4 regions of the Siphonobacter curvatus genome follow, and region 1 is predicted to be linked to each of the others. Evidence: riboswitches for the same ligand, from Rfam matches in the RefSeq annotation. Region 1 holds a riboswitch; each other region holds the start of a gene.

Region 1 (8,061 bases):
CACCCGATCCGTCGTCAGAATGCCTTTTTCTTCGTTTTTTGGATTGTTTTTCAGGTTGTATTCCATGAATGCTTTTCGCAAATCCACAACGGGAAGGTTGTTTTTCGCCGCCAGATTCCGGATGATTTGGCTATAACGGTTCAGGTCACCGTCCTGCTGGTTGGTATTATCTGGGCGTTCGCCAATGGAGGCGGGGGTCGTCAGGGCTACTTTGATGTTCTGGGCCTTGAGTTTATTGATGATCGCCTGATAAAACTTCTCAAACTTGTCGGGATCCGTACCCGTACCCGAGCTAGCTTTATGCCAGACGTCGTTCACGCCCACCCAGATGACTACAGCATCGGGTTTCTGAGCCAGTACGTCCTCATCCATCCGCAGGTATAAATCGTACACTTTGTTACCACCAATACCTTTACCGACCAGTTCATATTTGCTTTTATCGAGCATACCGGCCAGTTTGGTGATGTATCCGGTAGGGCTTACGCCTGCCTGAGTAATGGAGTCACCGAAGAAGATGATTTTCTTGGGTTTATCAGCCCGGAAGGCAAACAAAAGCGTACTCAGGCTTAATAGCGTCAGTAATTTTTTCATGAGCGAATAGAGGAGTTAATAAAAGATAGACTAGTTATTCAAGGTAGTAAAACCGCCGTCAATCGGGTAATCGACACCCGTAATGAACGAGGCGGCATCCGAGCAAAGGTACAAAGCCAACTGAGCAATTTCTTCGGGTTTCGCCATCCGACCGATAGGCTGCGTAGCTGAGAGTTTCTGGAACATTTCTTCTTCTTGGCCCGGATAATTTTTCGAGATGAAGCCATCCACGAAGGGTGTATGCACGCGGGCGGGGGAGATGCTGTTGCAACGAATATTATCCTTCAGGTAATCTTTCGCTACGGATAAGGTCATGGCGTGAATAGCTCCCTTGCTCATACTGTAGGCAAAACGGTCCGGAATACCTACCAGAGCCGCAATGGACGCCAGGTTCAGAATAACTCCACCGCCTTTAGACTTCATTTTTGGCACGGCGGCAAAGAGGCTGTTATACGCTCCCTTAACATTAACATTGTAGATACGGTCAAGGTCCGCTTCGGTCGTTTTTTCCAGATTACCGACGTGGGCAATACCTGCATTGTTGACCAGAATGTCCAGTGAGCCAATAGCCTCGAAAACGGCCAGTACTTCGGCCTGATTCGTTACATTTACGGCGTGTACGGTCACCTGACCGCCCGCTGACTCAATTTCCTGAGCCGTCGCCTGAGCCCCTTCCGCACTCAGATCCAGAATATGTACATGAGCACCCTGACTGGCAAATTCGACACTAATGGCCCGGCCAATACCACTGCCACCGCCGGTAATGGCTGCCGTTTTTCCGGCAAGACTAAATACACTCATCCTTGTTGTTGGTTTTTGTAAGAAAAGACCAGATCAAGGGCGGTAATACCCTATTTAGATCGGCATTTTTACTGCGACCACAAGTTTCGTGTAATTCCTGGAAAAAAGAATGAATGGAAGAAAATAGAATAGAGGGGCCGGACGGAGTTTGCCCACTACCAAGGTCTTGTTGGGATCGTTTGACGTTTCAAAAGTTTGACGCACCGAAACATTTCAGCGTCTCAGCAAAACTACGTAGGGGTGGCCCCCTGTTGTCACCAGGGGTTTCAACCCCTGGAACCGAAACCTAGAAATTAAACTTCCGCTTTACCACGGAGAAAAACCAGCCGACCAGAAAGGCGACGATACAACCCAAGGTTACTTCTGAGGTACGGAGGAGGGCAATTTCAAGGGCATCCTGCCAGGAAGCTTGCTGAAAAATCGCTGGCGTCATGACAGCAATTACGGTAGAGGGAGCCAGTTTCCAGCTAGAAGGATACCGTTTGATGAGTGTACCCATGAAGATGGCTACCGCAATGGCTAGAAAGAGGGAGAAGATATTAACACCCGTCAGGACGATAAAAACAATACCAATTAAACAGCCGCTAATAGTATTAATAATCCTGGAAATCGTATTGCGACGTAGATCACCAAAATCAGGCTCGGAGACGATGGCTACCGAAATAAGTGCCCATTCTTTTTTCTCGATGTGAAGCAAATCGAGTAACATCCAGGCAATGGCTGCTCCGAACAAAATCCGGAACGCATACAAAAAAGTGGTTTTTTTGAGCTCGATTTCTTCTAAAATTGTTTTTTCAAGCTCAATGATTCGTTTCTTGGGGTTAATAAGTGTTTTATAGATCATGGTACTTTTCGGGCTGTGACCAAACGGTCGTACTTTAATGGCTTCTATAAAATTAACGCACAAACTGCCTGAAGAGTTTTGAATATTTTTGTACTATTCTAATAATCTACGCAATCATTTGAACAAAATTTCCAGAATGACTGCTTTCTGGATTCCTGAATCGAAAACCGGTGAATAATAGGGCTGTTGCCTTATCTTTGAATTCTACTCAACTTGAACCGATGCCTTATCTTGTTTTAGACCTGGAAATGACCGGAGGTGAACCCGGCTGGAATGAAATCATACAAATTGGAGCCGTTTTGTGCGATGATGACTGGAATGAACTGGGAACGTATCTGTCGAATGTCTATCCGGAAAACGAAGAAGCTTTCTCGGAATATTCAGCTAAAATTCACGGTCTGAGTCTGAGCGATCTGGACGACGCTCCCATGATTTACGACGTCATCCCACAATTTGAAGAGTGGATACTGGAAAAGCTCGGTCGACTGCGGGGCCGTACCCAGACGCTGGATAATTCCCAATACCTGCGGGATGTTATCATTAGCGGACAATCCGTCATCAACGATATTAATTTCCTGCGGTACGCCTACCGGGAAGAGAAAATCAAGTGGCCGTATTCCAACAAACTGCTGGATCTGCATACGCTCGGCTATTTCACCTTTGAAGTACTGAAAGCCAATGGCAAGCCCGTACCTAAGTCACTGAGTCTGAAAGCCATTGCGGGTTATTTTGGACTGGAACGGGAAGACGCCGAATTTCACAATGCCCTCGAAGACGCTCAGCTGACTACGAAATCGTTCAAAGAAGTATTTGCTCTTGCCAAAAAGTTTAAACTGGCGGAGTAAGGAAAGAATAAACGATAAAGAGCCGATCCTACAGGATCGGCTCTTTATCGTTTGGGTATTTCGTCAGGAAATTAATCCAGAGCCGCTACCCCGGGAAGCGTTTTGCCTTCCATGTATTCGAGCAGAGCTCCACCGCCCGTCGATACGTAGCTTACGCGGTCACCGTAACCGGCATTGTTTACCGCAGAGGCGGAATCACCACCACCGATGAGTGAGAAGGCTCCGTTTTCTTCAGTTGCCGTCACTACGTACTCCGCAATGGCGTTGGTGCCTACAGCAAAATTCGGGAATTCGAATACACCCATCGGACCATTCCAGAGAATCGTTTTCGAATTCAGGATGGCTTCTTTGAATACTACGATCGACTGGTGTCCAATGTCCAGCCCTTCCCAGCCCTCGGGAATCTGACCCGAAGGAACCGTCGTTTTGGTGGCGTCGTTGGAAAACTTATCGGCAATCACCGTATCTAGCGGCATCAGTAGATTGACTCCTTTTTCTTTCGCTTTTTCGATCAGCTCCAGAGCCAGCTCCATTTTGTCGTCTTCGTGGATGGAGTTTCCGATTTGTCCACCCAAGGCTTTCGTGAAGGTGTAGGTCATACCGCCACCCAGAATCAGCGTATCCACTTTATCCAGCAGGCGTTCGATCACCAGAATTTTATCGGAGATTTTCGCTCCACCCATGATCGCCGTGTACGGACGCTCTACATTATCCAGAATCCGTTGAGCGTTGTCAAGTTCGGCTTGCATGACGTAACCGCTTACTTTATCAGTAAAGAACTGACCGATTACCGCCGTTGAAGCGTGTGCCCGGTGAGCTGTACCAAAAGCATCGTTTACCCAAACATCACCCAGGCGAGACAGTTTCTCGGCGAAAGCCACGTCTCCTTTTTCTTCTTCTTTGTAGAAACGGAGGTTTTCCAGCAGCAGGATTTCACCGGGCTGCAAGTTAGCGGCCTGATCTACAGCCTGCTGACCAATGGCGTCATCGGCAAATTTTACCGGACGGTTGAAAATCAGCGACAGGGCATTAACCAGGTGTTTGAGCGAATATTTTTCGGTAGGACCGTCTTTCGGACGACCCAGGTGCGACATCAGGATTACCGAACCACCGTCGTTCAGAATTTTCTGAATCGTGGGGATGGTAGCTTTGATGCGGGTATCGTCAGTAATTTCATAGCGGTCATTCAAAGGGACATTGAAATCTACGCGGACAAGTGCCTTTTTTCCGGCGAAATTGTACTGGTTCAGCGTCTTCATCAGATAGAATCAGAAGTTTAAATGAGTAATGGTAAGACCACGCGGTAACAAAGTTCTGAAGCGTTAGTCAAGAACGGAACAAATTTAGAAATTCGGCCAAACTTCCCTAAACCTGACGAGTTTTTAAGCGAAACCTCTTAAAATTTTGCTAAAAAGATATACGCTGCAGCAATGAGTAGGTGGAGTAACGTCTTTTCTAAAAAAGATTCTGCTTCCATATTTAAAAAAACTATGCTCTATATTTGCGGCGTTCTTTGTAATGCCCGTCAATCGGATGGTTGGTTTCGTGGGGAGGTCTTCGCTCGCCAAGGAATGAAAAAGGAATCGTGTGTAAATCACGAGCAGACGTGCTACTGTAAGTACCCGTTTCGCCGCAGCGAAACACGTGCTGCCCAAATTTCCCATTGTTCCGTGAGGAATGAGAAGGGGGGCCAGCATGGTACAAGCCAGGAGACTTGCCAACCTTCTCAATGGTCATGCCTTCACGACTAAGGCCTGATGCACGCATTGATTTTACAAATGTTGTAGGCGTTTCTTCGCCCGGTTCTGATGCTCAGAGCGGGGTCGAAAACGTGTATTCTTCTTCTGACGTTCAGCGAGGAACGTGAGCCGGAGATCGTATGCCTACGCATTCGTAACAATTCACCTTTTTTGGCGGGTTGGGTGTTTCAGAGGCGTTTTTTTAAACCCTTTTTTAACACAAACAACATGGTTACGCACAACCTGGGCTACCCCCGTGTGGGCAGCAAACGCGAACTAAAATGGGCCAGCGAACAATTCTGGGCCGGAAAAATCTCCAAAGATGAACTCCTCTGGGCCGGACGGCAGGTCCGTCGGCAAAACTGGCAAACGCAACAGGAAGCCGGTATCCAGTGGATTCCTTCCAACGACTTTTCGTATTACGATCAGGTATTGGATACGGCCCTGATGGTAGGGGCGGTACCCGAGCGTTACCAGTCGCTGATTGACGGTAAGAGTAATCGCGAACTGGAAATCTACTTCGCCATGGCCCGGGGTATTCAGCAGAATGGGCTGGACATCAGAGCCATGGAAATGACGAAATGGTTTGATACCAATTACCACTTCATCGTACCGGAGTTTCTGAAAAATCAGCAGTTTAAGCGGTATTCCGATAAAGTCATTCACGACTTTGAAGATGCCAAGCAAATGGGTATTCTGACGAAGCCCGTCTTGCTTGGCCCCGTATCGTTTCTGTTACTGGGCAAAGAAAAAGAAGCGGGTTTCCATCGCATTGATCTGCTCGAACGCTTGTTGCCCGTGTACGCCGACGTACTACGCGAACTGGCTACCCGAGGTACGACCTGGGTACAGATCGACGAACCCTGCCTGACGCTGGACTTATCCGAGAATGAGCAAATCGCTTTTCAGCAGGCCTACGAGTACCTAGCCCGGGCGGTACCTCAGCTATCCTTGCTGGTTGCCACGTATTTTGAAAGCATACAGCCCAACCTGGCCCTGACCCTGCAATTGCCCGTAGCGGCTTTGCACGTGGATTTGGTACGCGGCAACGAACAACTGGAAGTCATCCTGGCCGATACCAGTTTTGTCACTTCGCAACGAATCCTTTCGCTGGGCGTCGTGGACGGACGAAACGTCTGGAAAAATGACTTCACGCAATCGTTGACGTTCATTCAGCGAGCGGTGGACGTACTGGGCAAAGACCGTGTCTGGATTGCTCCGTCCTGCTCGCTACTGCACGTACCGTATGACCTGGATCTAGAGAAAAACGAAGCCGTCCTGACGCCGGAAATCAAAAACTGGATGGCCTTTGCCAAGCAGAAACTCGGTGAAGTAGTGACGCTGGGACGTCTGTCCAAGGGAGAGGCTCAGGGCTTATTGCTGGAAAATCAGGTGGCTTTGGAAAGTCGCCGGACGAGTCTGCTGATTCACAAAACTGCCGTTAAAACGCGGGTACAGGCCGTGCAAACGGATGATTTTGAGCGGGATAGTGCGTTTGCCGTTCGTCAACAAATTCAAGGAGAAAGCCTGCCATTACCGCTCTTCCCCACGACCACCATTGGTTCCTTTCCCCAAACCGACGAAGTGCGGCAATGGCGGGCGAAGTACAAGAAAGGCGAAGTAACGAAGGCTGATTATGAAACGTTTGTAGAAGCGGAAATCGAAAGGTCCATTCGCTGGCAGGAGGAAGTAGGGTTGGACGTACTGGTACACGGCGAGTTCGAGCGTAACGACATGGTAGAATACTTCGGCGAGCAACTGACGGGCTACGTCTTCACTCAAAATGGCTGGGTACAGAGTTACGGCAGTCGTTGCGTGAAGCCACCGATTATTTACGGTGACGTAGAACGTCCCGAAGCCATGACGGTACGTTGGACGACCTTCGCTCAATCGAAAACCGAGAAATACATGAAAGGGATGTTGACGGGTCCGGTCACGATCCTGCAATGGTCCTTTGTCCGGGATGATCAGCCACGTAAGGATACGGCCTTCCAGATTGCCTTAGCGATTCGGGATGAGGTACAGGAACTGGAACAAGCAGGCATCCGGATCATTCAGATTGACGAACCCGCCATTCGCGAAGGATTGCCTCTGCGGCGGGCGGACTGGGCGGCGTACCTGACCTGGGCCGTGGACGCGTTCCGGCTGAGTGCTTCGGGGGTAGCGGACCAGACGCAGATTCACACGCACATGTGTTACTCGGAATTCAACGATATCATGGAGGCCATCGCCCGGATGGATGCCGACGTGATTACCATCGAAACCTCCCGTTCGCAGATGGAATTGCTGGAAGCATTCTCGGACTTTCAGTACCCCAATGAGATCGGACCCGGCGTGTACGATATTCACTCGCCGCGTGTACCGAGCGTGGAAGAAATGGCACATTTGCTGGAAAAAGCACTTCGTACGATTCCGGCTCGTAACTTGTGGGTCAATCCCGACTGCGGCCTGAAAACCCGCCGTTGGGCCGAAACCGATCAGGCCTTACGAAACATGGTAGCCGCCGCCAGGCAGCTCCAGCAGACGATAAGCGTTTAGAGGTTTTGTGGTTTAGAGTTTAGTGTTTTGAGTTGCGTAGACCGTAGCGTATAACGGATAACCCCATGATTCGATTCAGAACCCTAACCTCTAAACCCTAAACTCAAAACCCATTTCTCATGTCTTTAGAAGAAAAAATCAAAGCGGCAGAAACCCGCGTATTTAAAGCTGTTTTTCCGAATACGACCAACCATTATGATACGCTGTACGGGGGTATGGCGATGCAGTGGATGGATGAAATTGCCTTCATCACGGCGACGCGACTGGCCCGAAAACCGATGGTGACGGTATCGAGCGACCGCATTGATTTCCGTCAGGCTATTCAGGCGGGAATGCTGGTGGAGCTGATTGGCAATGTCGTACACGTCGGAAACACGAGTATGCGGGTAAGCGTGGAGATTTTTGTCGAAAGCATGTACGCCGAAGGCCGCGAACTCGCCATCCACGGCACGTTTACGTTCGTAGCGATTGACGCGGATAAGAAGCCGGTGAAAATTCTGGATTAGTTTACAGTTTTCGGTTTACAGTTTTCAGTGGAGTGAATAATAAGGGGTATGCAACTACACGCAGAATTTTACTGTTCTGGAAGCGAGCTTTCACTAGAGCGTTATTAAAGTTCGCAAACGCTTCAAACTGAAAACGGTAAACCGAAAACTACCAACTTCTTATGTCTAAACACGCCATCGAAGGTTGCCCGCGTTGT
Region 2 (8,061 bases), on a different contig from region 1:
GCGGCCATATTCTTCAGTAGTAACTTGGTCTCGGTGGTCATGCGTTCAAAAAACAGGAAAGAATTGCCGCTGCCCGTAATGGTTTGCAGGACTGAGTTAGGCTCACTGACGGCTAATAATTCATTCAACCGAGGCGGCGTAATGGCAACGACCACGTAATGAATCTGTTGGTGGGCCGGAAAGCGGATCGTTGAACTGAGGTCGTTTGACGTCACCTGGATCGCTGATTCGTCCCGTTGCGAAAACAGTATTTGGGTATTCTCATTATAAGCGATCTCCAATGCCTGCTCGTTGTTGTAAAAGAAGACGGTAATCAGATCGTTTCCCTGGCCGGAGGTATTCCGGTGGATGACTAAATCTTCCTTAAGTATATAGCGGTGAATGGTAATTTTGAAGTCCGTCCCGAAGGCTAATTTCCGAATGGACCCCTGCCCGAGATAGTCCGGAATAACTAACAAGTCATTCTGTACCGTTGCCTGTATGTGCCGGGCAAAGTACGTCATAAAATCAAAATCAGCAGAAGCAGTAAAGCTGAAGATCACAGAAAAAGGGGCTTAGGTAGTTACGGGTTAGCAAAGATTGTCATTTATAGGTTCTGGTTTGACTTAAAATTTCTGCCTTAGGACATTACTTCTAGTAACGCTCTCTTTTTCCTGAGTTAATAGACGTTATCCTTAGATGATTTTTTGAACAGGTTTAGTCTGTAAGAAGAAAATGGATTTCTTTCTTCCAGAGACTTACACTGCTACTACGGGTCATCCCCGCCGTGAAATTCTTATTGAATATTCCCGGCGGGGATGACCCGTAAACGAGACTTTTTACGCAATGGGGTACGCTCCGCCGTCGATGCTATAATTTACGCCCGTGATATACGAAGCGGCTGGAGAAGCTAAAAAGCGAACGAGTGAAGCGATCTCCTCGGGCTCTGCCATTCTTCCTAAGGGAACGCCGCTCATTTTACCCATTACCGTAGTAAAGGCATCTTCCAAGGGAATCCCTTCGTTTCGGGCAAAATCCTCCAGGAATTGCTCCATTAAGGGTGTTTTTACCGCTCCGGGCGAAACTGCTACGACCCGAATTCCCTGACTGGCTACTTCATTGGCCAGTGCTTTACTGTAACAGTTCAATGCTGCCTTAGAAACCGAATAAGCTAAATTGAGATTCCACAGGGGTTGTTTAGCGGCTCCCGTCGAGATATGAATGACCACCCCACTTTTCTGATTCTGCATGAGCGGCAGCAGGGCCCGATCCAGGCGGATGGTGGCGAGTAGGTTGAATTGCAGTTCCTGTTCCCAGTCCTGGTCACTTAATGCCTGAAAACCACCGCCGGGAGTTGTAAGGCCGCCGACGTTGTCAATGAGGATGTCAATTCTTCCATAGGTATCCTGTACTTGCTGGGCCAGTTGCGTGACCTGATCCGCCTGCGTTAGATCGACTGCTATGAATGAATGGGTTGAATCTGAATCGGCGGGGCGGTTTCGGGCCGTTACGATGACCTGGGCTCCCGCCTGAGCTAATTGATCCGCAATCGCTTTGCCAATGCCCTTGGTACCCCCCGTTACTAAAGCGATTTTACCACGAAGGTCCGTACTAAACGAAAGTTGATTTTCCATGATTTGTTTTTTGAATTGATTGTTTCAGAATAGATGCCAAAAAGTACTACACAGATTATTCTGAATTATTTGTTTCAGAATGGGTTAAAAATTTTTAGGATGAAATTTGTCGAATCAGAAGTTGAGCTAAATTCCTGATTTGCTTTGAATTAGCATACAAAACATGAAGTTCATACCAGCCGGTGTAACTCGCGACGATGAAATCAGCCAGCAAATCGGGGTCTTCTGTTGCGGCCATCTGACCGTCATTTATGGCCTGTTTCACTAATGAACTCAGATAATTACGCGTGAAATCATTATCCGCTTTCAAAATCGATTGAATACGATCATCCTTGGGAGAAACTTCGAAAGCCGTCTTAACGGCCAGACAACCGTTGGCGTCCTTAATAATTGTTTCGGATGCAGCCTCGATGAAATTAATGATAGCCGCCAGCGGTGAATCCGCACGTTCGGACTGATTTTGTAAGAATTCCCGCTTATTCTGAATGTAGTATTTCAGACACTTGACAAACAATTGATGCTTATCGCCGATGGTATTGTAAAGACTACTGCTGTTGATTTGCATGGCGTCCGTTAAATCGCGGAGGGAAGCCCCATGATAGCCTTTTTCCCAAAAGACATCGGTAGCTTTTTGAATTGCTTCTTCCTCGTTAAACTCAACGTTTCTTGCCATGCTTCAACTAATTGCTCTGCAAAGGTGTGTCTTTTTCTGAAACAAACGTTTTAGAAAACAAAATTATTTTTGAAAATTCAAAAATGTGCCTGGAAAGAGCAGGTCCACAAGAATTTATATTCTATAAATAATCTACTGTTAATGAGCATTTTATAGAATTAATATGCAAATGATTGAGAAAGATGGATCGATAGTTTTTCCTTCCAATGTTCAACAAAAATCCCCCAACCCGTTAGGTACTGGTTGAGGGATTTTACAGTAATCAAGGTTTTACCTTAGCCTAGAACGCCAGCGTGTAACGCAACGAAACCGTACGCCCCGGTAAGTTATAACCCCGCTTTTCGTAGTAATTTTCGTCCGTCAGGTTCGAAACGGACAGGGTCAGTCGATGTTTCTGCTGGAACGAATACATGGCTACGGCATCGAGTACCATGAAGGGAGCATACGTGATCTCCGGATTTTTGGCATCGGTATAGTCAATGTCCTTGCGGGAGCCTACGTAACGTCCGGTCAGTCGCATACGAACATTTTTGATCGGACTATACTCCGCCCCGTAGGAAACCAGATTCCGGGCTACGTTGGCAATATCACGGCTACTACGCGAATCATTTTTTCCTAGAATCACTTCTTTGGCTTCAAACATGGACGTCAGAGTGGCGTATACCTTCCAAACGCCTTCCTTCCCATAGCCCGCTTCGACTTCCAGACCGTTCATATGCGAGTCGGCGGCGTTCACAAAACGCGTCCGTGAAACAATGACGTCGCCATTACCCAGGGGTTCATTCACGTCAGTAACCACTCGGGCAATCTGGTCTTTTACCTGCGTAGCGAAATAGGTGGCATTGACGTAGAAGCCGTTCTCTTCAAAAGAAATCCCTACGTCCTGGCTCCAGCTGCTTTCATTCTTCAAATCGGGATTACCGCTCGTCACCGCAATTTTTCCGGTCGTCGTACGAGCTTCAGAGTACCCGGCTACGTTGTAGGCATCGGGCGTAACAAAGGCTCGTCCTACACTGGCTTTGATTCGTACACTTGGCAGAATCTCGTACCCGGCGGCTAAACTAGGACTCAAAAATGGATTCGTCTTTTTACCGGGTTGATACGTAGTCAGCAAAGGTGTTGCCTGCACATCAAACGTGATCTGATCAAACCGTAAACCGGGTTGAAGCGTCAATTTGCCCCATTTCAAATTTGCCTGAGCGTAAAAGGCTGAAGAAATCAACGCGTAATTCGGCTGCGTAGGAGCCCGTTCCGTCGTTAAGTCTGACCAGCGACGGCCTTTGGTGGAAGCCTTCAGGTAATCGTAGCCTACGACTAATGAGTGCTGCCCCAGCGTCCAGACGTCCTTGACTTGTACGCCCGTCCAGGCATTGGCGGTACGGTTAGATCGATACGGGACCACCGGTTTGCCGGAAACATTGAGGGTATAATTCGTGTTCGATTCATCCGCTGTGAACACTTTCAGACTCGGCTGATGGGCCCCCAGATTACCCGATAAAGCAACTTCGCCCGAGGCCCGCTCGACGTCCTTACTGCTGGATTCCGTAATGCCGTAAGCAATATCGCCGGGCGACTGTACATTCCGGGCCTGAAAGGTTTCGCCGCGAACATCCAGCCGCCATTTCGAACTAAGCTGGTAGCCCAGTCGCAAGGCTCCGGTATAGTAACTGAGTTGCGTATACGGCCGGGTTTGGCCATCGCCAGTACGGTCATCGACCTCCACATCCGGTTGGTTAGCGTAATGTTTGACCGCATTGCGAAAATCGAAGGCATTACGTAGCCAGTTGTTCTTCCCAATTTTATAATCATTGGCCCGCTGAAAGTAGGCAAACGACAAATCATAATCCAGTTGTTTGGTTAGATTCCCTCCCGTTTGCAAACCCGCCTGCAGGGTCTTGAAACTACCGTACTCCACATACGCGGACCCCTGGGGCGTTCCCTGGGATCGGCGAGTGATAACGTTAATCACGCCGCCCATGGCTTGCGATCCGTACAAAGCCGAGGCAGGGCCTTTGAGTACTTCAATGCGTTCGACACCGTTGAGCGAGATGGTGGAGAGATTGGTGGCTCCCGCCGGACGGCCATCGATGAGTAACAGCGTGCGTTGATTTAATCCCGAAAACTGGGGCCGAAAACCGCGAATCCCGATTCCTGAAGAAAGGTTCGGATACTGAATCACGTGTAAGCCAGCGGTTTTCTTGGCAATATCCGTTAGATCATTAGCAGGAGTTAAGGCTATGTCCTGACGAGTAATCACGCGTAAACTGCGGGGTACCTCGGCTAAGGTAACCTCCGAACGGGTCGCCGTTACCACAATGGGTTGGAGGGCGTACACCGAATCCGCTGGTGTTTGAGCGTAAGTCAGTCCAGGCAATAAAAGCATACTGGCCCAAAGGCCTTTTTTCTGGGGGGAAGAAAACATCGAAAATGAATAAAGGGTAAACGAATACTGAAGCAATAGTCTAGAATGTATCAACTAGCGTGAGAATGCCCACTGCAATCGAAAAAAAGCCAATGACGTAATTCATCCAGCGAAGCACACGTTCCGTTCGCTGGGCTACTTTTTGTAGTGAAAAGGCAAAAACGCATCCGTAGACGGTCATGGCCAGTAGAATACTCAGGCTTTGAATGATGATGATCCAGACGGCGGTGGAAGCGTCCTTGGCCGCCAGCGTAAGGGCAACTGTACAGGCCCCTCCGGTACCGGCTAGTCCGTGAATCATCCCCACGCCAAAGGAGCGGTTTAGCGGTGTAGCTGCCGCGTTGGATACCTCCGTTGGGCGGACCAGATCATTTTTGAAATTACGACGAATGGCAACAATGCCCAGATAAATCATCAATGGCCCTACCACGTATTCAACCCAGGAGGCAACTTCCAGAGATAGCTGAGATTTAAGTAGTAAGATCAGGCAGGCAAAGAGAATGAGCGAAAAGGCGTGCCCTAACGCCCAGTGCGAAGACCGCCAGGCTACCCGCCACAGCTGACCTTTCTTTTTTTCACTGGTCAGGACGGAAACAGCCGCCAGGTGATCGGGTTCGAAAGAGTGCTGAATGCCCAGTACAAACGAATCGAGCAGTAAAGGATGAATCATGTAGTTTTCCCGGATGAATTCTATTGCTTACGGGAAAACAAAGCTAGAGGATGACGCAAGCGTCTCCTCACCGATTAGGCTAGCCTCCTGCTTTTCTTCCCGAAAGCACGTTGGTATGATTTCAATGGCAGGTCTTCTGGCTCGTTCCTTTCTCAGCCCCTTCCCATGCTTGAAAGCACAGTGGTTTGTTTGATGAGAAATGTTGGGAGTTTTGAGTTTGGGGTTTAGAGTTGTTTTGCACTCTAAACTCAAAACACTAGACTCGTTCGGAACTTACAGCAGCGGGTACTGCTCCGGAATTGCACCGGATTCCCTTTTAAGCCCAATGAATAATCCACTGGACACCGATTGAGCCGCGAAAGTACGACAATTTGCAGGATTCAAAGAGCTAAGCCTATTTTTTCAGCTCAATATTTCTTCAGGATTATGGGCTCATTCGTTTCAGACGAACCGGAACCGTCGTTGTGTAGCGATGGTCATTGCTACTGGAGAAGGCACTTCCACTTTCGGTGATATACCGGAACGTAAGCGTCAGATTCAGGGCATCGGACTCCCAAGTACCCCCTTCCTCAGCGGTCATTAGGTTAAAATTATTACGTAGCCGGGTATTTTCATCCTGAAATAAAAAAGTGATCCGGCTCAGAGCTTGTTGTTGAGAATTGCGTACGACTCCTTCAAGTCGGTACTGCTCCTGACCTAACCGACTCTTTACTCGGGCGACTCCTTTAAAGCTTTGCTTATTGCCCCCCCGGCGTTTCCGATTCAGCCAATCTACTTCCGGTTTAAAAATTTCCAGTTCGAGTGTTTTGGGGATACCATCGGGGTCTTTGAAGGGCCCAAACCAGTGGCCCACTAATGAGGGCGTCACTGAGGCGTAATCCCAGGGCTGTTGCCAGCGATGATAGACGTACTGAACGCCGTATACTATCCCTAGCAGAAGAATTAATCCACCCCATAAACGAAACGCTCTCATGGTTTTCTGCATCAAAAAGTACCTTTACTCTCTTCTCAAACAAGGTAATAGAAAAGTTTCAAACTGGGAAGTAAACGCGTTGAATAGAGTGAGCGTAAGGGTTCAAAGCAAGCTTTACACGGGCGAGAAAAGTGGTCTTTAACGTTCACTAATTAATCCCTTAAAACGCTTAACGAGTAGAAGATACAATTGACAGGAAAAAGTCTGCCATTCATAGAATTAACCTTTGATTACGAGCCAGAGACCGTACTTTTGAAGCAGATAGGTTGAAGGTTGAACGTTAAAACTCCTCCGTGTTTCATGGGGAGTTTTTTTATTTTATTGGGTATATTTCTACTGTATTCGTCTGACTTAATTATCAAAATGATAAACCCTAACCAGAAACCAGTTAGGGTTTACTGCAACCAAAGTTTCGCAGTACCCTTGATACTATTAAACCGCTAGGGCACCCGAACGTAAAGTGTTTACGCCTTCAAATAGCTAGCTTTTTTATTACAAACCTAATCTTTGGTTTGCTAAAGCTCTTCTTACGAAACTAAGCGTCTGATTCAACGATATTTAACCTCAGTACTAATCTATAACCTCAGGTTATTGACCTTTACTTTAGTCGGTTTCTGACGTTGAGAAGGGAATTTTATTTTCCGTTCCCGAGTGAGTGAATGGTATGAAAAGCCCTAAGAAATCGGTTTCCAGCCTTTCGCATTGAAAAGTGGGTCTTATATTGCGGGGTCAAAAGACGCGTCTATCGAGTCTGCTGTTACGCTGCATGTACGAATGAAAAAACTATTTGAAAAGATGTCGTCCTGGAATTGGGCATGGATTCTCACCTACGCGGTGATTGTGATCCTAGCTCTAATTTGGGGCTATTACCTGAGTCAGTGGATTCGTCGGAGCCTTTAATCTACCCAATCATCGACGAAGGATCTCCTCATATAAGGTCAGATACGACTGAGCGGCTTTTTCCCAGGAAAATTCAGACACGCGATTCCGAGCCAGTTGAATTTTATTCGAAGACGGAAAATCGGCTAGCCCCTGCTTTACTACTTCACTCATGCGATCGGGATGGAAACTATCAAAGTAATACGCCGCTTCTCCGCCTACTTCCGGCAAGGCCGTATGCGTGGATAAAAAGGTAGGTTTTTCGTAGCTAAAGGCCTCCAGCACCGGTAAACCAAAACCTTCGGCAATCGAGGGAAAAACAAAGGCACTGCAATACTGATAATACCAGTGTTTATCAATTTCTGAAGTCTCCCCCAAGAGATGCACCCGCCCGGATGCGATTCCAAAGCGTTCACACTCCCGTTTAATCAGATTATAGTATTCCAGGCTATGGTCATCGATTCGTCCGGCAATAATCAGATCGTAATCCAGATTAGCCAACAGGGCTGGTAAAACATGGAAGTTTTTCTTCGCCATCACCGTCCCAACGGTAAATAAAAAGGGACGTTCAGGACGGAAGCTGGGCTGATGATGAGCTAGTTCTGCTGCCGGAATAGTCGATACGTTTACGCCGTTATAAATAACCCGAATCTGGTCCAGCGGATACTGCAGATGTTCGGAGATATCACGGGCCGCGTAATGGGAGATCGTCGTAATACCGTCTACCTGATCCATATACCGGCGTGTCTGAGCTTGAAAATGCCGATACGGCGCCGAATCAACGGGATATTCGTAGCGATAATTTAAATCATGAATGGTCAGGATTTTCCG
Region 3 (8,061 bases), 1.5 Mb from region 1:
GGGACGGGTCCCTTTGGCATGGACTTTGACCATCGAAGACAGATCAGGCGTTCGGCAGATTTGGTCATGGACAATATTGCTGAGGGTTTTGGACGAGCAAGCAAAGGTGAGTTTATCCAGTTTCTGGGAATCTCCAAAGGTTCGTTAACGGAAGTCAAATCTCAGTTATACCGAGCATTAGATCGTCAGTACATTTCGACAGAAATCTTTGAAAAAGTGTACGCAGATGCCGATGAGCTTGGTAAAATGATCGCTGGATTTATTACCTATCTGTCAAAAACGGAAATCAGGGGAAGTAAATACAAAGGCTCTACTGACAAACATCAATTACAGGAACTAGCGTTGGATTATCAGGACTGGACGGAATAGAAGTATTAATCACTGAAAACCGAAAACAGGCAACTGAAAACTGAAACACATGAAACGTCGCGATACACTTAAATCCATTGCACTCGGGTCGTTGGGCATGGCTACGGTTCCTTCGACGGACCTGGTGGCGGCACCGCCCGAGAAACCGCTACAGATTCCCGGCGGACGGCAGAAATCCGAAGCCATTCGGGATGCTAAACTTCAGGCGGAAAAGTTCTTTACGCCGCACGAACTGAAAACGATTACGGTCCTCTGCGACATCATTCTTCCCGCCGATCAGAAGTCGGGGAGTGCCTCGCAGGCGGGCGTACCCGCGTTCATCGAGTTTATGGCGAAAGATCAGCCCGTACACCAGACGCCCCTGCGGGGTGGGCTGGCCTGGCTCGACAGCGAAAGCCGCAAACGCTTTAACAAGAAGTTCGTAGAACTGACGAAGCCCCAGCAAATCGAAATTGTCGATGACATTGCCTACCCTGAGCAGGCAAAGCCACAGTACTCACAGGGAGTGGCCTTTTTCAACAAAATGCGGGACATGACGCTTACCGGTTTCTACACTACCCGCATGGGCTTTGACGACCTCGGCTACGTAGGAAACACCCCCAACAATTGGGAAGGTGTACCCGAAGAGGTACTGAAGCAGTATGGCTTGAGTTATGAATAAGATTTGAGGTTTAAAGGTGGTTTGATAGGATTTGAAGTTAGAGTAAAGTTTGAAGTTTAAGTAGAATGCAAGGTTGAGCAAAATAGGTTAGTAACATTCATAGCATAGGTTCATCTGAATGTACTTACAAGCTCCTCTCTCATCTGAAACCACTATCAAACCTTTTCACACTTGAAACTTTACTCAAACCCCATCGCACCTCAAACCCATTCCCCAATGCTGATTCGGAGAAATACCGGGTCAGCATTTTTATTTTCCCTACTTTTGCGGACGTTTTAGGTTTCGGTACATCCCGGTACCGGATTAAAAGGGAACACCGGTGCAAATCCGGGGCTATCCCCGTAGCTGTAAGTTTCGGGATCGTTTCGAGTGTTGAGTTTAGCGTTTGGGGTTCTAATGAATAGTAACTCAAAACGCTGAACACAAAACCCAAAACAATCCAATTTCCAGACAATTCGCCACTGTACCCGTTTCGGTATGGGAAGGCGTCTGGGGTGAAACGAGCCAGAAGACCTGCCTGAAACGAAATCCATTTCGAGCTTTCGGGTGAAAAGTCGTTTAGGAAAGGTAGACTATTGGTGGGTGGCTCAGACGCCCGTCCGTATCGTTTATGCCTTTCGCCTCGCGTAACCGGATTGCTCATCATCTCTTTTATTCAGAAAACGATGAGCGTTTTTACCAAAAGTACCCTTCTCTTTTTGTTGGCTACAACGGCCGTTTGGGCTCAGGAAACCCAACTGGAACCCGTCACTGTGACGGCCAACCGTACCGATCAGAAACTTTCCCAGACCGGAAAAGTCGTCACCGTGTTACCGGATTCAGTCCTCCAAAAATATGCTACGCAGTCCGTCGGTGAATTGCTTTCGCGTCAGGCCGGCTTTATGGTGGTTGGGACCCAGGGACCTCTCGGTACCAACCAGGATGTATACGCACGCGGAGCTGGTCAGGGCAATACCTTGATTCTGCTCGACGGCGTACCCATTTACGACCCCTCCGGCATCAATAACACCTTCGATCTAAACTTACTCTCCGTGGGCGAAATCGAACGGATCGAAATTCTCAAAGGAGCCCAGTCTACCCTGTACGGTTCCGATGCCGTGGCGGGGGTCATCAATATTTTCACCCGAAAAGAAGGCGACCGTCCGTTAGGAGCTTCGGCGACGGTACAGGCGGGAAGTTATGGTACGTTTCGGAGTACGGTGGGCCTGAACAGTTCTTCCAAAGCCGGATATTTCAACGCCCAGTACACGCGGTTACGCTCCGATGGGTTTTCGGCGGCACACGATGCGAAAGGCAATCAAAACTTCGACAAAGATGGGTTCTGGCAGGACAATGCCCTGTTCAACGGTGGGATTCAACTGGGGTCGAAGTTGCTCTGGAAAGTACGTGGTATGTATTCCTGGTATCGAAACGAGCTAGATGCCGGAGCTTTTACCGATAGTACGAACTATGACTATACCAATACCATGAAAATGGCCGGTACGGGTTTTGAGTATACGCACAAACTCGGAAAGCTGACGGCCAATTATGCGTTTACGACCTTTGACCGGAAATCCGAGCTGGATCAGTCGAGTTTTGAGGGGAATACTCATTTCGCCGAACTCTACCATTCCTGGAATATACGACCCTGGTTTGATCTCATCACGGGAGCCGATCTTCGTTCACAAAATACCTATCAGGCTAATCCATACGGCCCACCCATTCAAAAAGATACGGCTCATACGCAATTGATTAGTGCCTACATAACGGCTTTGTTACGTAGTCGAACCAACCTGGCTCTGGAATTGGGAGGCCGGTATAATCATCATTCTTTATACGGAAGCAATGTTACGTATTCAGTCAACCCTTCGTATCTGTTCAAGGATCGATACAAAGCCTTTGTGAACCTCTCCAGTGGCTTCCGGACGCCTACGCTGTATCAGTTATACTCGCCCTATGGTAACAAAAGCCTGAAACCGGAAACCAGTCGTTCGCTGGAGCTGGGGGTACAATGGTTTAGCAAAGACAAAAAGTCCAATGTGCGGGTGCTGTATTTTGACCGCCTGATTAAACAAGTGATCGATTTCCAGTCGCTCAACCAGCCTCCGTATGGTCGGTACGTGAATTACAACCAGCAAAAAGATCATGGGTTCGAACTTGAAGGCTCTTACCTGTCAAACGGCTGGTCGCTGACGGCGAATGCGACTTACGTGACCGGGCAGGTCACCCAGCCATTGAATGGACGCGATACGACATTTAATAATCTATTCCGTCGCCCAAAGATGCTGGTCAATGCCACGCTCGGCTACCAGATTACACCAAAAGTATTTGCTTCCGCTACGGTACGCTCCCTGGGTAAACGTTCGGATCGATTCTACAACGGCGAAACTTTTCAAACGGAGCTCGTCGAGCTGAAACCCTATACCACTCTGGACGTTTACGCCGAATACCAGATTAATACTTTCCTTCGCGTCTACGGCGATGTCCGTAATCTGTTGAATGAGCAGTATTTTGATAGCTACGGATACAATACCCGAGGCCGAAACTTCACGGCTGGCGTGCGATTCCAGTTTTAATATGAGAATTAAGGAAGCTGAAGGGCCTGGCCCGGGGTTGCATCCCGGGCTAATCAACTTGAACCCGTTGGGGTTTTTAGTACAGCTTAACAGCATGCGTTTGGGTGGAGGCTTTGGCGAATTGGTCTAGTTCAAGCAGACGTCAAACACGTATCAAACCATTCAAACCTTAAAACAGAATACCCCCTATGACTTTAGAAGAAACGATTCGTCGAAAGATTGATTTAAAAACCAAACCGCTGGGAGCCTTAGGTCAGCTCGAAACGCTGGCCTTACGGATCGGCCTGATCCAGCAAACGGAAAGTCCTCAGCTGAAACATCCGACCCTACTGGTATTTGCCGCTGACCACGGGATTGCGGCGGAAGGCGTGAGTGCCTACCCGGCGGAGGTGACCTATCAGATGGTCCTTAATTTTTTAGGGGGTGGAGCGGCCATTAACGTTTTTTGCCGGGAGAACGGTCTGGATTTACGCGTCGTGGATGCGGGCGTGAACGCTGATTTTCCGGAGCATTCTTCTTTAATCGCTGCTAAAGCGGGCTACGGAACAGCCAGTTTCTTACACGACTCCGCCCTGACGGTTGAGCAACTGGAATTCTGTCTGGCCAAAGGAGCGGAACTGGTACAGGGTTTACAGCAAACGGGCTGCAATGTCGTAGGGTTTGGGGAAATGGGCATTGGCAATACTTCCTCGGCCAGTATGCTCATGAGCGTTTGTACGGGCATCCCGCTGGATCAGTGTGTGGGCAAAGGTACTGGGCTCACAACGGATCAGCTATCCCGTAAACAAAGCGTATTACAGCAAGCTCTGACTCGGCACGGTTTACTTACCGATCCCTATAAAATCCTGCAAACCTACGGGGGCTTCGAAATCGCCCAGATGGTGGGAGCAATGCTAACGGCCCGTTCGTTACACATGGTGTTGCTGGTGGATGGTTTTATCTCGACGGCTGCTTTGCTCGTAGCCAGCCGAATGCAACCGGAGGTGTTGGAGAACGTAATCTTCTGCCACCATTCCGCCGAACAGGGGCATGGCTTATTACTGGATTTTCTGCAAGCGGAACCTTTGTTACGGATGAATCTACGGTTGGGCGAAGGTACTGGTTGTGCTCTGGCGTATCCACTGCTGAAAAATGCCGTAGCCTTTCTCAATCAAATGTCTACTTTCGCCGAAGCCGGTGTTTCTTCGCTCGATGACTGAATTACGATTATTCCTAACCGCGGTGGGTTTTTACACCCGTATTCCCATTCCAGGCTGGGTGGGCTACGGGGCTGAACAACTCAACGCCTCCCGCAAATACTTCCCACTGATTGGAGCCATCGTGGGGGGAATGATGCTGGCGGTCTATTTCAGTAGTGAATTGATTTTCCCCAAAACGATCAGTATTTTGCTGAGTATGATTGCTGGAATTCTAACGACGGGAGCCTTCCACGAAGACGGTTTCGCGGACGTATGCGATGGCTTTGGCGGTGGCTGGACGAAGGAGCAAATCCTGACGATCATGAAAGACAGTCGGGTCGGAACGTATGGAGTAGTCGGCTTGGGTCTGCTACTGAGTTTGAAGTTTCTGATTTTACTGGAAATAGCGGGAGTTTCCCCTCATCTCTTCTGGAGTGGTATTCTGAGTGGACAAATCGTAAGTCGCTTTATCGCCTCCACCATGATTGATACGCACGCCTACGTTCGGGATATCGACACCAGTAAAGTGAAACCGATGGCTTCCGCCCGATTAAAGACGCCAGCCTGGTTAGTAGGGTTCTTCTTTGGTCTGGTGTCTCTGCTGACCTTGCCCAGTTACTGGCTGGGGCTGGCGGCCGTGGTGGCCTTTGGAAGTAAAGTTGTACTAGCCCAGTATTTCAAGCGATGGATCGGCGGGTATACGGGGGATTGCCTGGGTGCCATTCAGCAGGTGAGTGAAGTGATTTTCTACCTTAGTCTGTACGCGGGATGGAAGTGTTTATAATTCGTCATACCGCCGTCAAAGAGGCCCAGGGCCTTTGTTATGGGCACAGTGAGATCGATCTGGCCGAAACGTTTGCCACTGAGTCGCAGCGAATCGTAGATCAGTGTCCGGAAATCTTTGATGTGGTATTCAGTAGTCCCTTACAGCGTTGTACGCAATTGGCCGGGCAGCTACTCGCTCGGCAGGTACGAACGGATAATCGACTGAAAGAAGTACATTTTGGAACCTGGGAACGAAAAGCCTGGAACGACATTCCCCGAACGGAACTCGATCCCTGGATGGATGATTTCGTTGACGTAGCCCCGCCGGGTGGAGAGAGTTTACGGCAACTGTATACGCGGGTAAATGCGTTTCTGAATGAACTGCGAAACGTACCTCATCAGCGAGTGGCGGTTGTTACGCACGCGGGAGTTGTGCGATGCGTATGGGCGGCTCTGCTGGGTATACCCTTGCAAAATATCTTTAAAATTCAGGTTTCCTACGGTCAGATTCAAGCGTTCGAACTGGGCCCGGAACCCGCCTTTGATCGCTGGCTAAGCTCGGTAGTTAACTGATTTTTCGTTTATTTGTGAAGTCCCATCTAGCATAAGGACCTCGCAAACCTATGAAATCATTACTTCTGCTTTCGGCAGCCCTGGGGCTAAGCCTGACCGCCTGCCGAAATTCTACGGACCGCCAGACGGCCCAGCAAACGACCACCTCGCCCGACTCAACTGGTACCGACTGGGCCATGCTTCCTTTCGAAAAAGTAGATAGTCTGAACCCTGTTCTGGTACCGTCGCCCGCATTAACTTTCCGGGATCCGATCTGGAAAAAAGACGTGAAGTGGGAAGAAAAAGACGTATTCAATCCGGCGGCGGTGGTACGGGATGGGAAAGTCTATCTGGTATATCGTGCTGAAGATAAACTGGGCAAATACGCGGGCGTTTCGCGGCTGGGGCTGGCGATTAGTACCGATGGCCTGCATTTTGAAAAAGAGGACAAGCCCATTTTCTTTCCCGACAACGACGCCCAGAAAAAGTACGAGTGGGAGGGTGGTTCCGAAGATCCGCGTATTGTAGAAAGTCCGCAGGGCGATTACGTCATGACCTATACGGCCTACGATGGGAAAACGGCCCGGATGATGCTGGCCACTTCCCCGGACTTACGGAAATGGACGAAACACGGCCCCGTACTCGGCGAAGGCAAACATCTGAACACCTGGTCTAAATCCGGAGCCATTGTGGCGAAGCAAAAGGGTGATCAGATTGTAGCCGAAAAGATCAATGGAAAGTACTGGATGTATTTTGGCGATACGAATCTGTTTTTGGCCCAATCCGATGACCTGATTCACTGGACGCCGCTGGAAGAAGCCGAAGGCTCGCTGAAACCGATTGTGCGGCCACGCCCCGGTAAATTTGACGGACAGCTCGTTGAACCTGGTCCCTATGCGTTACTGACGGAAAAGGGAATTTTATTGATTTATAATTCAGCCCGGCCTATTCCCAATAAAAAAGACGCACTGATCTACTCAGCCGGACAAGTGCTGCTCGATAAACAGGATCCGACGAAGATACTAGCCCGAACCAGTGAGCCCTTTTTCGTTCCTGAAAAAAACTACGAACTCACGGGGCAGGTCAACAACGTCGTCTTCCTGGAAGGGCTGGTTCCCTTTAAAAACAAGTGGTTTTTGTACTACGGAACGGCGGACTCCAAAATTGCCGTAGCCGTTCACGAAAACTAGCCTAAAGACTCAGGTACGCCTGCAGACCTCCTTCCAGGTTGTGGATACGGTTGAAACCCTGCTTGGCGAGTACGCGGGTCGCTACGGCACTTTGCATTCCCGAGCCACAGATGACGACGATTTCTTCGTTCTTCCAGCTATCGGGAATATCGTGTACCCGCAGCAGTAACTCATCGAGTGGAATATGCAGACCGCCGATGGAAAAGCTTTCCCATTCGTAGGGCGTTCGGATGTCCAGAATTCGAAGGTCTTCGCCCGCATCCAGACGACGTTTTAATTCAAAGGCAGAAATAGCTTCCATAGCTGTAAAAATAAAAACGCTCAGGGTCTATACAGGCCCTGAGCGTTTCGTGTATGCTTACTTCGATTCGATTTCGTTGTACGCCAGAATGCCTCCCAGTACATTGCGAACGTTCGTAAAGCCCTGACTTTCCAAAAACTGCTGAGCTCGGGCGGAGCGGGCACCAGAACGGCAGTGAATAATGACTTCTTCATTTTTCATCGGTTCCAGTTCGTCGATCCGGTCAGGCAGATCGCCCAGCGGAATCAGCGTACCACCCAGGTTTTGCTCTTCGTACTCGTCGGGATTGCGAACATCAATCAGGTTTATTTTTTCACCTTTGTCGAGGCGTTCCTTCAGTTCCTGCACAGAAATATCCATGTGTCGTAGCGTTTGGTAAACGGTTAAAAAAGCAAATCATTAGGGGTTGCTAAGCAGCCCTTTTCTGCTGAACGTTCAGCGAGTAGCCGTTAGTGTCCCCATTAGTTAGGGCAAAGCAAGTAAAATGTTC
Region 4 (8,061 bases), on a different contig from region 1:
GTTTGCCAAACGGGTCGTACACCAAGCAGAGCCAGAATTTCGGCCACGTCGTCGCCGTGGGTTCGCATGGCACTCGTCCCCCAAATGCTGATGCCTACGCTTTCGGGGTAAGTTCCAGATTCCCGCTTATGTCGTTCGAGTACCTCGCGGGCCAGTTGCTGCCCCACTTCCCAGGCCGCCTGCGAGGGTAGAGCCCGGGGGTCGACGGCGTAAAAATTGCGTCCGGTCGGAAGGATATGAGCCATGCCCCGGGTAGGAGCCCCACTCGGACCGGCGGGAACATACCCGCCCGAAAGACCGTGCAGCAAATTAGAAATTTCCTCGTCCGTTCGGGTCAGGTTCGGTACTAGCTGTTCACACACGTACTGCAAGACGGGTCGCAACCGATCGAGTTGGGCCGGAGGAAGCTGGAAGGTTTCAAAAAGTACTGCATCGAGTTGCAACAGCTGAAACCGATGCTGAAGCAGTACCCGAAACAAGTGATTACTCATCTCATCGATCACTTCCAGAGCATCCGCCGCCGTAATGATGGGACGGCCCGCCCATTCCTGAAAATGTGGGTCAACCTGCGACAGTTTCTGTCCTTTGTGTTCCTGTAAATGTGAAAAATCAAGGTTGAACAAGTCCGCAATCGTCTCGGGTAAGCTGGCGAAATCCTGATTGGGCAGGCGAGTCATGGCCTGTAATAAATCGACCAGAGCGTCGCCTTCGGGTACTTGCCCCAAGGTGTGCAAGCCATTGCGAATCTGAGCGGCTCCCAGTTCGCAGAGGTAGCCGTCAATGTCTTCAATCAAGTGGGCAATGTCCTTACCTGCCATCTCCGTCAGCGTTACAGGTACGCCTTCGGGCGTCAGTTCATCGTCCCAGTCATGTTTGTGATCGCCATGGTCGCGACTCAGCAGGGCCGACAAATCCGTATCCAGATTCGTCCGCTGAATCAGCTCCCAGATCTGCCGCTGGAGTAGGGGGAGTTTGGACGGATCCAGCATTTCTACCTGATAATATTCATCCACGAGTTGCGTGAGTTGAGCCAGTTCGCCGTACTGGTCGGCGGTAGTCATGGGCGGCGTCAGGTGGTCAACAACAACGGCGTGCCCCCGGCGTTTGGCTTGCGAACCTTCGCCGGGATCGTTGATAATGAAGGGATAAAACAGGGGTAAATCACCCAGAATCGCGTCGGGAAAACAGTTTTCCGACAAGCCCATCCCTTTACCCGGCAGCCATTCCAACGTACCGTGCTTACCCACGTGCACCAGAGCATCGGCTTTCCAGACATCCCGGAGCCAGCGGTAAACGGCGTAATAATGGTGTGTCGGAGCCAGGTCCGGCTGGTGATAAATGGCATCGGGGTCCATGCCATACCCCCGGGGTGGCTGAAGCAGCACGATGGCATTTCCCAGCTCGATACCAGCTAATGAAATCTTTCCTTCGTGTACGTAGGTTTCGCCCGGTGGCGGGCCCCATTGCTTGAGCATTTTCTGCTGGAGCGGTTCGGGTAACTCTTTCAACCACTGCGTGTATTGCGAAGTAGATACGCGTCCCACTGCTTGTGCGAGTTGCTCGGGCGTCAGGTAGGTTTCATCGTACGAACAGCGGTCAATGAGCTGGTGAATCAGTTCCGTACCCGTGGTCGGCAGATTTTCCAGGGTATATCCTTCATCCTGCATGGCCTGTAACATCGCCAGCAGGGAAGCTGGAGCATCGAGTCCGACGGCATTCCCAATCTGGGAAGCTTTGGCGTTGGAATTGGTAAAAATGAAAGCGACCCGTTTCTGAGCGTTCGGCGTATGACGAAGGCGGGCCAGTCGCTGAGCGATTCCGGTTACCCGCTCGATGCGGTCGGGGACAGGCTCATACGCCGTGGTATCGCCGTTTTTTTCCTTGAAAGAAATGGGAACGGTGATGATACGCCCGTCAAATTCGGGAATGGCAACGTTCATGGCAGTATCGAGGGGTGTCAGGCCACGACTCGACAACTCCCAGGGCACACGACTCATCCCACTCGTGATGGCTTGCAAAATCGGTACGTTGAGCTTACGTAAAGCCCCGGACGAACCTTGCTGATCGGCATCCGTCATGGCGTAGGAAACCGTATTGATCAGTGTATCAATGGCTACGCCCGTCGTGCGGTCGAAAAACTGAAAGGCCTGCGGGCGGCCCGTTTCGGGATGGATCGCTTTCAAGGAAGAAGTATACACTGCCAGGGCATTGATCTGGCGATCTTCCAGCGAACGAATCAGAGCATCCACGAACGCCGTATTCCCACTGATCCAGTGCGAACGGTAAAGGGTAATCCCGACCGTCGGCTGTTGGGGATCGTAGTGCTTTTGCCAGTCGCTCAGCTCCGCATTTTCGGGTAAGTCGGGATGGTAAAGGCCGTGCTCGGGCAGCGTCTGGGGCAGGTCGGCTCCGTACCCCGTCAGCAACAAGTGATCGGAAAGGTAGTACAGCAGCGACGTAAAATTCCCCGCTCCGCCCGCCTGCACGTAGGATAAGGCATCCTGCTGAATGGCCGGAGATACCGTAGAAACCGCCGCAAATTCCGGGTTGAGTTCGCCCGTACCGCTGATGACAATCAAATGTTGTTGATTCTGCTGGGCCCGCTTCACCAGTTCATGAAAACCAGGTACGCTACTGGGCCGTCCGTGAATCCGCAAAATAATTACCTGAGCCGCTCCAATCTCCCGTTCCAGCAACTGAGCCATGTGGGCTTCGGTCTTGATCGCCAGCAGGCTCAGTCCCAGTACTTTGGGAAAATCGTCGGGTAGACTGATCCGGCTGAGAGTCAGCAAATCCGTATCGGCGTGCGTCAGAAACACAATTCCATCGGTGGGCGAGGGCGTTTCCCCGCGTAGGGTGGCCGTTTCCGAGCCTTTCCAGGTATAGTACTGAAAGACAAATTCGGCCAGTTCGGCGGGTGGACTCAGGAAGCAGTCGGCGGCCAGCATGCGGTCGATGTAATCGAAAATGGCTTTGATGTGCCATTCGCTATTGACCGAATGAAACCAGACCGAATGCCCGTCGAAAAGCAGGGTTGCCACGTTCGCCAGCGTGCAGGGCCCCAGGCAGCCGCCTTTGGTCAGGTGAACCTGATTCCGCATTTTTCGGCGGAGCCATTCGTTTTTGTAGACGTCAACCAGCACCGGGGCGTACCCGCGGTCGGTTCGCCCGCAGCAGCAGGCATTATAGCAGTAGGACAAATGTCCCCGCCGCTGGACCAGATTAATGGCTTTTCCATCGGGTCGCATGACCCGTTGCCGTTTGATTTCAGCCATGTGGATGCGTGTAAAGGGAAGTAGCAAGCGTACGTAGCAGATCCGTCAGCCACGGTGGGCCATCGCCCCAGTATAAGTGTACGTACGAAGCCAGGGTATTTTGTATGCGGTAGATTTTAGTCCCGACTTCCACACCCCGGGCATTACGGACCGGAGCCAGGGAGGATAGTTCTTCCGCTTCCTGTAAGGTAGAATAATGAAACTCGTGACCTTTCAGTAAGGTATTTTGAAAGTGAATTTGTCGATAACCCAGGGTCAGCTTCGCGTGTTGCAGACTCGTTGAAAAGGGAAACACCCCGGCCATCGGATAGCTGTGACCATCCACATCGGTTAACTGCTGGCCCAGGTACATCAACCCGCCGCACTCCGCGTAGGCGTATCCGCCGTTCTGGCAATACGCTCGCACGCTTTCCCGAAATGTCGTATTGGCACTCAGGGCCTGAGCGTGCAATTCAGGGTAGCCACCGGGTAGGTACAAGAGATCTGTTTCGGGCAGCTCGGTGTCCCGGAGTGGACTTACGTACTGTACTTCCGCCAGGGCTTCCAGCACCGCTAGGTTTTGGTGATACTGAAATGAAAACGCCTCATCCCGGGCGATAGTCACCTTACAGGCCGTACGATGGGACAAGGCTTGAGCTAGGGAAGCTTCTTCATCGGTTTTAGTAAGGGCCAATAGTCGATCCAGGTCAATGGTCTGCGGAATCTTCCGGGCGATGGCTTCGATGATTCGCTCGTAGTCGATCTCCGAAGACGTGCGTAATCCGAGGTGCCGGGAAGGAATGGTAAAATCGGGATGGGTAGGGAAATAGCCCAGACAGGGCAACCCTACATCCTGACAGGCTTCTTCCAGAAAACGAAAATGCGAGGTCGTCTGTACCCCATTGAAAAGGACGCCGGCGATTTGTATGCCCGCGTAAAAATGCCTGAAGCCGTACAGGAGTGGTGCTGCCGAGTACGCCATTGCCTTGGCGTGTACCACCAGGATGATGGGTATACCCAGGCATTCGGCCAGCGAGGCCGTACTGGCCTGCATCCGGTCGGCTCCGTCGAACAGGCCCATCACGCCTTCGGTAACGGCCACATCTACCCCGGAACGGTACGTTTGATACAGCGTCTGCAGGTGTTCGGGGGAGGCCATAAACAAATCCAGGTTGATACTGGCTCGTCCGGCGGCCGTGCGATGGTGCTGAATATCAATGTAGTCGGGCCCGCACTTGAAGGGCTGAACCGTTACCCCCCGGTGTCGCAAAGCCCGCAACAGACCCAGCGTAAGCGTCGTCTTGCCCGAACCACTATGCGGAGCCGCAATGAGAAAATGACTGGCCATGAAAGAATAAGCTGGCCTTCCTGAAAAAGACAAAAAAGAAGAATCGGAGACGTGTACACCCCTCCGGCAAACCTACTTCTGATTTCCGCCTTAGTCCGTGAAAGCGTGTAACCGATACAAAAAGGCAGGTCTCCTGGCTCGTTTCCTTTCCAACGCCTTCCCATACGCGAGGTACAGTGGCATGATCGTTGGAAAGTGTGTAGAGTTTTGAGTTTAGTGTGGTGGAAGGGCAGGTACTCAAAACACCAAACTCACAACTCAAAACGCATCTAAAACATACAGTTGCACGACAGCTCGTGATTTAAACCGCATCGGCGGTCTGCACGATTCCCTATTCATCCGCGGTTAAGCAGAACCTTTTCGGGGACGAAGATACGTTGCTTTGCGTGCGTTTCAGTAGTATAAACCCTGGGATTCGTCCCCAATGGTTGAGATACTAGTAAGATTAGCGACTCCGTAATCTTTCATTTAACTGTCAAAAGGAAAGATTACCTAATGAAAATTTGACAGTTTTCGCTGACAATAGGTAAGAAAAACAATTTTGGCACGCCCGTTTAAAAGAGCGGAAGTGATGAAGAAACGTCTTCATCGAATTCGTTTGATCAACTTTTAAAAAGGAGGTAACTATGTCACTCATGAGAAAAAAGGATGAGCTGTTTCCCAGCTTCCCCAGCTTTTTTGATGATTTCCTAGGTCGCGACCTTTTCAATTGGAATCAATCGCATTTTTCATCGACGGGTACGACCGTTCCGGCGGTGAATATTCGCGAAACGGCCGATGCGTTTGAAGTCGAAATGGCTTCTCCGGGCATGAGAAAAGAGGATTTTCACATCCAGCTTGACGGAAATACGCTGAAGATTTCCTCTCAAAAGCAATCGGTAACGGAAGACAAAAAAGAAGAACACTACTCCCGTCGGGAGTTTAGCTACCAGTCTTTCGAGCGGACCTTTGTACTGCCGAAAGATGTGGTCAATGAAGAAGGCATCCAGGCCCGTTACGAAAATGGACTGCTGCATCTGACGATTCCGAAACGGGAAGAGGTAAAACAGAAAGCTCCCCGGTTGATTAGTATTCAGTAATTACTGCGATACTTCACTTTTGAAAGGACTGCTTCTAAAGCAGTCCTTTTGTGTATAAGGGGCTATTGAGGGGGTAGGAAGCCTTTTTAATTGTGGTTTGACGAGCGTCTGTGACGCTTGTCAATGCGTTCTACAAGGCAAAGCTTTGCGACAGTTCCTAGATACAAAAGGATTACTCCCGAAGCAGACAAACCAGCAACGAACTTTCCTGCTAGAACGAAAACCACTCGATCAACAAGGAGTGTATCTTTGAATACAAATCTTATCTAAACCTTTCTATGAAAGTATTCTTTGTCCGCACACTTCTGATGGCTCTGCTAGGGCTGGAAGTCACCTTTGCCCAAAGTAACAAACCTTTATATACTTTTCCCATTGGCGTTCAGGCGTATACCTATCGCAATGAGTTTGCGAAAGACGTAGAGAAAACGCTGGATCTGATTGCCTCGCTGGGTATTACGGAAATCGAGGGAAATACGCCGAAAGGCCTGACTCCCGAAGCGTACAAGCAGATGCTCCAAAAGCGGAAGCTTACCATACCCGCCACAGGAGCTTCGTACGAGGAGCTGGTGAGTGACCCTCAGAGTGTTATCAAACAGGCAAAAGCCCTGGGCTCCCGGTACGTTATGGTCGCCTGGATTCCGCATCAGGGAGCATTCAACATCGATCATGCGAAAAAAGCCGTCGAAGATTTTAACAAAGCGGGCAAAGTACTGAAAGCTGCGGGTTTAACTTTCTGTTACCACAACCACGGCTACGAGTTTAGCCCTTACGAACAGGGAACGTTGTTTGATTACCTCGTCAAAAACACCAATCCGTCGGATGTTTCCTTTGAGCTGGATGTTCTATGGGCCCAACACGGCGGGGCCGACCCCGTGGCTTTGCTCAAAAAATACGGCAAACGGTTTGAGCTAATTCACCTGAAAGACCTTAAGAAAGGAGTAAAAGGAGACTTTACGGGATCAACCCCGCTGGAAAACGACGTAGCGTTAGGAACAGGACAGATCGATATTCCCGGCGTTATTAAAGAAGCCAAACGACTGGGCATTCGGCATTACTTTATTGAGGATGAAAGTCCGAGTATCGCTCAGCAGGTGCCCCAAAGCATTGGGTACCTGAAAGGATTAAAAGAATAAAAATGCCTTGATAGAAAAGCCCCCGCTTAAAAATCAGCTTTTAAGTGGGGGCTTTTTGTCTAAATACCTTATAACTCAAGTACCTGTGGTCCTTCCTGAAGGGGATACGTTTTGCCCTTCCAGTGAAGAGTTCCGCTCGTCGCCGAAGGAAGGGTGATGCGGGCGGTTAACTTGCCTTGTGCGTTTAAGGTATACTGCGTTTTGATCGTCCCTGCGGGGTGCGGCATACTCCCCGAAGCTTGTTTCAAGGTACCCAAGGCCGGAGCAATCCGTATTTTCTTAAAACCTGACGCCTCGGAATCAATGCCGAGTACGATGCGGTAAAATTCAATATTCGGACTCGAACCCCAGGCGTGGCAGTCCGAACGGGATGGTTCAGGCATTTCAGCCCAGGTCGTCAGGCCCAGCTTCATCTGCTCCTGCCAGAGTTGCAGGTGATCCAGCAGAAGATCGCCCAGTCCGGCTTTACTCAAAGCCTGATTCACGTAGTAGCGAAAGTAAATAGTGGTTTGCGTCAGACTACGATCCGAAAGTACCGTTTGCATCACCTGTTTCGCCTGATCTGCTTCGACTACGTCCGCGAGTACCGCCAAGGCATTGACGTGCTGGGAGTACGAACGCTGTGTTTTCGTATCGGCCAGTAGCCCTTTTTCCGGGTTCCAGTAATGCTGATAAATGGCTTTCTTCAGGTTCGTTTGTAGCGTTTGGTAATGCTGTGCCAAAGCGGGCATGCCCAGGTTTTGTTCGAGTTCAGCGGCCATTTGCAGGGACATCAGATACAGCAAATCCTGAAAAGCCGAGTCGCCGTCTTTTTCACGGGGCGGTTCGCCGTAATCAAAGCTGCCCGCCCAGTCGGCAAAAAACCAGTTCGGAACATAGCCTAAACTGTAATCGGGCTTGAGCCATTGTTCGTACCAGGATAAAATCTGCCGGTGAGCGGGAAGCAGCGTTTTCAGATAGGCCGCATCGTCCCGGTAGCGGTAGTAATCATAACCCATGCCAAGCCAGAGCAGCGAAAACGAGGAAATAAACTGGTGCAGATTGGAGGGGTAACGGCTCATGGTTAGTCCATCGGCTACCATCGACTGCCGACCCTGCTCCAAAGCATTTTTCACCAGCCACGGATCGCGGGTGTTATAGAGGGTAATCAAGGCCTGGATGCGGGTATCGCCAAAATACTGCAACTGTTCGTAGTAGGGACAATCCATGTACGTTTCGTTGGCACACAGTCGGGCCGTACGCCAGCC

The links. A riboswitch is a leader RNA that binds a small molecule or an ion and turns the genes downstream of it on or off. The one in region 1 is predicted to bind cobalamin.
Region 2: linked by a shared signal. The riboswitch ahead of C5O19_RS20680 (cytochrome c biogenesis protein CcdA) and the one ahead of metE (5-methyltetrahydropteroyltriglutamate--homocysteine S-methyltransferase) in region 1 are both predicted to bind cobalamin.
Region 3: linked by a shared signal. The riboswitch ahead of C5O19_RS12825 (TonB-dependent receptor plug domain-containing protein) and the one ahead of metE (5-methyltetrahydropteroyltriglutamate--homocysteine S-methyltransferase) in region 1 are both predicted to bind cobalamin.
Region 4: linked by a shared signal. The riboswitch ahead of C5O19_RS20470 (cobyrinate a,c-diamide synthase) and the one ahead of metE (5-methyltetrahydropteroyltriglutamate--homocysteine S-methyltransferase) in region 1 are both predicted to bind cobalamin.

The regions. Positions count from the first base shown of each region.
Region 1 is NZ_PTRA01000001.1:1,584,532-1,592,592, forward strand. Features, by position in the region: gene C5O19_RS06415 (SGNH/GDSL hydrolase family protein) at 1-591, opposite strand, end outside; gene C5O19_RS06420 (SDR family NAD(P)-dependent oxidoreductase) at 622-1,392, opposite strand; gene C5O19_RS06425 (FUSC family protein) at 1,679-2,236, opposite strand; gene C5O19_RS06430 (3'-5' exonuclease) at 2,458-3,081, shown strand; gene C5O19_RS06435 (phosphoglycerate kinase) at 3,153-4,340, opposite strand; cobalamin riboswitch at 4,603-4,817, shown strand; gene metE (5-methyltetrahydropteroyltriglutamate--homocysteine S-methyltransferase) at 5,049-7,358, shown strand; gene C5O19_RS06445 (acyl-CoA thioesterase) at 7,478-7,864, shown strand; gene C5O19_RS06450 (cysteine-rich CWC family protein) at 8,026-8,061, shown strand, end outside.
Region 2 is NZ_PTRA01000005.1:130,704-138,764, reverse strand. Features, by position in the region: gene C5O19_RS20700 (helix-turn-helix transcriptional regulator) at 1-542, opposite strand, end outside; gene C5O19_RS20695 (SDR family oxidoreductase) at 819-1,613, opposite strand; gene C5O19_RS20690 (TetR/AcrR family transcriptional regulator) at 1,708-2,286, opposite strand; gene C5O19_RS20685 (TonB-dependent receptor) at 2,567-4,669, opposite strand; gene C5O19_RS20680 (cytochrome c biogenesis protein CcdA) at 4,749-5,378, opposite strand; cobalamin riboswitch at 5,488-5,743, opposite strand; gene C5O19_RS20675 (hypothetical protein) at 5,803-6,351, opposite strand; gene C5O19_RS26405 (hypothetical protein) at 7,126-7,251, shown strand; gene C5O19_RS20670 (glycosyltransferase family 4 protein) at 7,261-8,061, opposite strand, start outside.
Region 3 is NZ_PTRA01000001.1:3,079,878-3,087,938, reverse strand. Features, by position in the region: gene C5O19_RS12835 (four helix bundle protein) at 1-369, shown strand, start outside; gene C5O19_RS12830 (gluconate 2-dehydrogenase subunit 3 family protein) at 419-1,030, shown strand; cobalamin riboswitch at 1,291-1,565, shown strand; gene C5O19_RS12825 (TonB-dependent receptor plug domain-containing protein) at 1,609-3,585, shown strand; gene cobT (nicotinate-nucleotide--dimethylbenzimidazole phosphoribosyltransferase) at 3,774-4,784, shown strand; gene C5O19_RS12815 (adenosylcobinamide-GDP ribazoletransferase) at 4,777-5,547, shown strand; gene cobC (alpha-ribazole phosphatase) at 5,532-6,101, shown strand; gene C5O19_RS12805 (glycoside hydrolase family 130 protein) at 6,152-7,270, shown strand; gene C5O19_RS12800 (rhodanese-like domain-containing protein) at 7,272-7,571, opposite strand; gene C5O19_RS12795 (rhodanese-like domain-containing protein) at 7,629-7,931, opposite strand.
Region 4 is NZ_PTRA01000005.1:78,326-86,386, forward strand. Features, by position in the region: gene cobN (cobaltochelatase subunit CobN) at 1-3,275, opposite strand, end outside; gene C5O19_RS20470 (cobyrinate a,c-diamide synthase) at 3,268-4,602, opposite strand; cobalamin riboswitch at 4,709-4,977, opposite strand; gene C5O19_RS20475 (Hsp20/alpha crystallin family protein) at 5,238-5,681, shown strand; gene C5O19_RS20480 (sugar phosphate isomerase/epimerase family protein) at 5,960-6,814, shown strand; gene C5O19_RS20485 (alpha-L-rhamnosidase-related protein) at 6,883-8,061, opposite strand, start outside.